DNA from 2 places in the Psychrobacillus sp. AK 1817 genome. Region 1 is predicted to be linked to the other one. Evidence: a T-box and tRNA genes for the amino acid it is inferred to sense, from the RefSeq annotation. Region 1 holds a T-box; the other holds one or more tRNA genes.
What was found. A T-box is a leader RNA that pairs with one kind of tRNA and senses whether it is charged. The one in region 1 lies ahead of D0S48_RS00185 (valine--tRNA ligase), so its partner is inferred to be a tRNA-Val.

Region 1 (3,271 bases):
AAACGGTATTTATCATATTACATGTCATGTGGAGTTTGAAGAAGGAGAAGTTGAACACCATGCAACAAGCGAATTTACAGAAATTGAGGATTTAGATTTACAAGGAGAGCTGGGATATTTTGAATATGCTGTTCCGATGAGCGTAGAAATCAGTAAGGAGAGAATACAACAGGATACGTCTCCTAGTATTAGTGTAGAAAATATAAATTGTAAAGCAGAATCGGATGGAATTGAAATTGTCTGGTTTGTGAATTGTGAATACGAAACGTCAAGACCACTGAAAACAGAAGTGGTAATGACAGATTTAATAGAAGAGGAAGAAGAACAACCAGAAGTGGTAGAGGTTTTACCATTTAATTTTACCCAGGATGAAGAGTCAAGTGAAGATACAATGCAAGTTCAATTAGAAAATGAAGAACTAGAAGAAGTATCAGTAGAGCCGTTTAAGCCAGCACAAAAAGTAGTGAGTGCTGAGCAACAATCTACAAATGAGGATGATCAACAGGATCTGCCCAAAGTTGCTATAAAACATAATGAAACGGAAAGCTCAGTCGAAGGTGAGTCAGAACTGCAATTTATATTAGATTTAGAGGACGGATATACTAAGCTTTCCTTTCCATCAAATAATGTCCTTAAACAATAAGAATCCGAGAAATGCCAAAAAGACTAGCAAGATAAAATCCCATGTAGTAGGAACGATCAATACACGAACAAGTTGAAAGCAACCGATTGGTATAATGATGCCTTTTACGTAAAAACGAGTTCTTCGTAGCCAATCTGGCAGAAGATAGGGGTTGTATCCTCTTTTCATAGTGTTTTCCTCCTTTCACAAGACTATGCTTGACGGCATATAATAATATCCTATACAATAAAAACAACTATATATGGATGCTATGAATGGGAAGAGTAAAATGACACGGTTATCTAAAGAAAGGAAACAATTTGCTGAAATGTTTCCGTTAGCCACCATTTGAAGGTAGCCCAAGAGCAGCTTTTGTGAACTAACAGTAGCAATTGCCGGTTTGAAGCCGTTATCTAATTGAGAGCGTGATGTGTTTTATTGCATCTGCGAATAAAGGTGGTACCGCGAACAAACTCCTTCGTCCTTTAGTGATGATAGGAGTTTTTTTATATTCTTTTTTAGGAGGAAACGATATGACAAATGAGACAACGATGTCTACCAAGTATGATCCGCAGTCAATTGAAAAAGGTCGCTACGAGTGGTGGTTAAAAGGCAAATTTTTTGAAGCGCATCCAGAGAGTGAAAAGGAACCATATACAATTGTGATTCCACCACCGAACGTAACTGGGAAGCTACATTTAGGTCACGCCTGGGATACTACGCTTCAAGATATTATTATTCGTATGAAGCGTATGCAAGGCTATGATGCCCTATGGTTACCAGGAATGGACCATGCAGGAATTGCTACTCAAGCAAAGGTGGAAGAAAAACTTCGTGCTGATAATATTACTAGATATGACCTTGGCCGAGAAAAATTCGTGGAAGAAACATGGAAATGGAAAGATGAATACGCAGGGCATATTCGTCAGCAATGGGCAAAGTTAGGCTTAGGCTTAGACTACTCACGTGAACGTTTTACATTAGATGAAGGCCTTTCTAACGCAGTAAAAGAAGTATTCGTTAATCTATATAACAAAGGCTTGATTTACCGTGGCGAATACATCATTAACTGGGATCCAGCTACTAAAACAGCACTTTCGGATATTGAAGTAATTCATAAGGATATACAGGGTGCATTCTATCATATGCATTACCCACTTGCAGATGGTACTGGTTCGATCGATGTTGCAACAACTCGACCAGAAACAATGCTAGGGGATACGGCTGTTGCTGTACACCCTGAGGATGACCGCTACAAGCATTTAATCGGTAAAAAAGTAAAATTACCAATCGTTGGCCGTGAAATTCCAATCGTAGCAGATGATTACGTGGATATGGAGTTTGGTAGTGGTGCAGTTAAAATTACCCCAGCTCATGACCCGAATGATTTTGAAATTGGTAACCGCCATGATTTAGAAAGAATACTAGTGATGCATGAAGATGGCTCTATGAATAAAAATGCTGGTAAATATGAAGGTATGGATCGCTTCGAATGTCGTAAGCAAATTGTGAAGGATCTTCAAGAAGCAGGAGTATTATTCAAAATCGAAGAGCATGCACATTCCGTTGGACATTCAGAGCGAAGTGGAGCTGTAGTTGAGCCATACCTTTCTACACAATGGTTCGTTAAAATGCAGCCACTTGCAAAAGAAGCTATTAAGCTTCAAGAATCAGAGGGCAAGGTAAACTTCGTACCTGATCGCTTTGAAAAAACTTATCTACGTTGGATGGAAAACATTCATGATTGGTGTATCTCCCGTCAACTTTGGTGGGGACATCGTATTCCAGCATGGTACCATAAAGAAACTGGAGAAGTTTATGTTGGGCACGAGGCTCCATCAGATGAAGAAAATTGGAAGCAAGATGAAGACGTTTTAGATACATGGTTCTCATCTGCTCTATGGCCTTTCTCAACTCTTGGTTGGCCTGATGTAGAAAATGAGGAAATGAAAAAGTATTATCCAACTAATGCCCTTGTTACAGGTTATGATATTATATTCTTCTGGGTGTCTCGTATGATATTCCAAGGAGTAGAATTTACAGGAACTCGCCCATTTGACGATGTACTAATTCACGGTTTAGTACGTGCAGAAGATGGTCGTAAAATGTCGAAATCTCTTGGAAACGGCATTGATCCTATGGATGTAATCGAAAAGTACGGTGCAGACTCACTACGCTACTTCCTAAGCACTGGCTCATCTCCAGGGCAGGATCTACGCTTCTCAGTAGAAAAGGTAGAGGCTGTTTGGAACTTCGCCAATAAAATTTGGAATGCATCACGCTTTGCATTGATGAATATGGATGGCTTGAAATACGAGGAAATTAACTTAGAGGGCAAAAAGTCTGTAGCAGATGCTTGGATTCTTACTCGTTTAAACGAAACAATTGAACAAGTAACAAGACTTTCTGAGAAGTATGAGTTCGGTGAAGTTGGTCGTGCACTTTATAATTTCATCTGGGATGACTTCTGTGACTGGTATATCGAAATGTCTAAGCTACCGCTAAACGGGGAGGACGAGGAAGCGAAGCATATGACTCGTTCCGTTCTAGCATATGTATTAGACAATACGATGCGTTTATTACATCCATTCATGCCTTTTATCACAGAAGAAATTTGGCAAAACCTTCCTCATGAAGGGGAGTCAATTA
Region 2 (3,271 bases), 1.5 Mb from region 1:
AAGTCACGGATATTCACTAAATCATCATGACCTAGGCCAATACTTACTGCTAGCGGCATTCCGTGAATATTACCTGATGGAGATGTTTCAGCTGTGTTTAAGTCAGCATGAGCATCATACCAAATAACACCTAGATTTTCATATTGATCCGAGAGCCCTGCTAATGTACCAATTGCAATGCTATGGTCTCCTCCAAGGACAAGTGGAAATTCTCCTTCTGTCACAACGGAATGGACTTTGTTAGCTAAAGCTGTATTTGCTTCTATCACTTGTTCTAAATTTCGAAGAGTTGTATTAGGTGACTTTTCTTCTCTAGTTTGACTGATTAAAATGTCTCCTTCATCTTTCACCGTATGCCCAAGAGCTTTTAAACGCTCAACGACACCAGCATATCGTATGGCACTAGGTCCCATGTCGACTCCTCTTCTATTTTGCCCAAGATCCATAGGAACACCGATAATTGATACATTTAATTTATTCATTATTTTATACCCCCTTCAGTTCATACATCCATTGTAAATCCTAAGGGTCAGTTGGCTCAACCGAGCAATTTTATGTATATTTATTCAATAAAAACTTTAGTTGTTTTTTAACCTCTGCCCACTCATAATCCACAATGGAGTATACCACTGTATTTCTAACTGTTCCATCAGACCTGATGCGTTCATTTCTTAACACACCTTCTCTGATACCCCCAATCCTTTCAATTGCTTGTTGAGATGGCAAATTTAGCTCATCAGTTTTAAACTGTACGCGGATCATACCAAGATCTTCAAAGCAATAATTGAGCAGCAAAAGTTTACATGTCGTGTTCACATGTGTACGTTGATATTGTTTTCCATAGAAAGTAGAACCGATTTCACAAGCATGATTAACTCGATCTATGTTATAAATGCGAGTAGTACCCATTATTTTTTTGGTAGTAGTGTGTTCTACTACATAAGCAATAGCATTTTTTTGGTCATTCATCTGCTCAATACCAGCTTGTAGCCATTGCCTTAACTGCTGCTCATCCTCTATCTTATTTAGCATATATTTAAATACGCTAGGCTCGTATAGCTCCCATAGCATAGATATATCCGATTCGGTTAATAACCTTAACGTAACGTCTTTATGAGTTAATTTTTCCACCGATTACACACCCTTTGTTCTTTTTTCTAATCATAACGCTTTTAGAGTATGATGAATATATTTTTTGAATCAAAAAAACTCTTCCCATATTAAATGGAAAGAGTTTTATAGATGGAGCCTAGCGGGATCGAACCGCTGACCTCCTGCGTGCAAGGCAGGCGCTCTCCCAGCTGAGCTAAGGCCCCACAATTTATGCTGAGTTGTAATGGCTGGGGTACCTGGATTCGAACCAGGGCATGACGGAATCAAAATCCGTTGCCTTACCGCTTGGCTATACCCCAATAACTGGTGGAGGGGGACGGATTCGAACCGCCGAACCCTAAGGAGCGGATTTACAGTCCGCCGCGTTTAGCCACTTCGCTACCCCTCCAGGCTAATCATAAAACATAAATGGTGGAGGATGACGGGCTCGAACCGCCGACCCTCTGCTTGTAAGGCAGATGCTCTCCCAGCTGAGCTAATCCTCCGTTGCTGTGTCCTAATTAAAAACCGGACAATAAATATTTTAGCATAAAGCCTTCTTCAAAACAAGCACTTTTTTATGTATGTTTTACCTGCTCTTAGTAATGAGAAAAGCTTCCAACCGGATTTGAACCGGTGACCTCTTCCTTACCATGGAAGCACTCTACCTACTGAGCTATGGAAGCATAAAAATGGCTCCGAAGGTAGGACTCGAACCTACGACCGATCGGTTAACAGCCGATTGCTCTACCACTGAGCTACTTCGGAACGTTCTTATCATTTAAAGTACAAATATAATTATAACAAGTATACTTTAAATTTCAAGCTTAATTTAGATATTTTCCCAATGAAATATTTAAAATGTAATATTATAGAATTTAAGGAGTTGAAGTAAAATATTTTGTTTAAATATGTACTCTTTTTCTATATTTGGAATTATTTCATTGGAATTGCTTCACCATATTATATTGGCCTTTAAATATTTAATTATACATGGAAAGTTAGTTTAATTGATCCTTTTGAAATGGATAGTGTGTTTCCTGATGGCTTTGGACTGGTCTTTTGCTATAAGATAACCGAGGATTTTTTTGAGAGGGAATTGTTATCCTTCCTACGAGTAGAGCGGCTCCCGAAGATACAATTTCGGGAGCTATCCTATTTCTTTATAAGTGGAGGACTTCTTATCTTTTTATTAACAAGGCTATGTTAAAGTGAAAGGTTGATTTAAAATTCACAAAAAGTGAGCTGGAAAGTGTATCTTCAAGCTCATGCATTTACTGTCCATTTTACTAAAGTGATTATAAGTTAAAATAGGAAATAATGACTTCACCAAATGGTTGAAATCAAGCGAATTATTACTCTTGGTATAAACATTATGATGTTCCAGACCACTTCCACCAATCTCACCTAAAACTTCTTTAAAAAACCCATCCTGCTTTTCTTTTTTTCTTTGCCATCCAACATCTCCGAATCCCTTAATTTACACCTTCGGTAACGAAACTGCCGCGTTAGTGTAACGTGAACACCTTCATAATTTTTTTCTATTTTAACAATAATATTCAGTATTGATTAAATTAATTTTAATATATGTTGGGCAACCTTCACCATACCATTTTTCGATAAATTAACTTTTTTCTTTATCAGAGCCATTAACAATAATAGAACATTTGCATATATAAGAAACACTTAACATTATTAACGAATAGCTTCTTTAGATTTAGATGCTTTTGGGCTGCGAAACCAGATGGACGGCAATTTCTTCGTCAGCCGTAGTCGATCAGTTCTCGCGTATGCTATACGCTCCGAGCCTCTCTTCCTTGCTTCCTTGAACTCTTTGCCCCTCTGCTTTCTCGCACACTTGCTCAGATAGAAATGGTTAGTGCCTTCGGCACTTCTAATTTCTTTATAGAACAAACAAAAAGCCGCCACCGATTACTCGGTAACGACTTCCTATAGTGCCCAGCGACGTCCTACTCTTGCAGGGGAACCCCCAACTACCATCGGCGCGGCTGCGAAACCAGATGGGCGGAAGATTTCTTCGTCAGCCGCAGTCGATCGGTTCTCGCGTATGCTATACGCTCCGAGCCTCTCTTCCTTGCTTCCTCGAACTCTTTACCCCTCTGCTTTCTCGCACACTTGCTTAGATAATGATGATTGCCTTCGGCCTTTTTCTCTTAAT

Region 2: it encodes a tRNA-Val, which carries the amino acid that the T-box ahead of D0S48_RS00185 (valine--tRNA ligase) is inferred to sense. The anticodon was not compared.

Annotation. Positions count from the first base shown of each region.
Region 1 is NZ_CP031739.1:39,882-43,152, forward strand. It holds gene D0S48_RS00175 (hypothetical protein) at 1-643, shown strand, start outside; gene D0S48_RS00180 (hypothetical protein) at 620-811, opposite strand; T-box leader at 885-1,111, shown strand; gene D0S48_RS00185 (valine--tRNA ligase) at 1,156-3,271, shown strand, end outside.
Region 2 is NZ_CP031739.1:2,683,381-2,686,651, reverse strand. It holds gene rocF (arginase) at 1-482, opposite strand, end outside; gene D0S48_RS13420 (GNAT family N-acetyltransferase) at 553-1,131, opposite strand; tRNA gene D0S48_RS13415 (tRNA-Ala) at 1,244-1,316, opposite strand; tRNA gene D0S48_RS13410 (tRNA-Gln) at 1,338-1,412, opposite strand; tRNA gene D0S48_RS13405 (tRNA-Tyr) at 1,418-1,501, opposite strand; tRNA gene D0S48_RS13400 (tRNA-Val) at 1,523-1,598, opposite strand; tRNA gene D0S48_RS13395 (tRNA-Thr) at 1,706-1,778, opposite strand; tRNA gene D0S48_RS13390 (tRNA-Asn) at 1,786-1,860, opposite strand.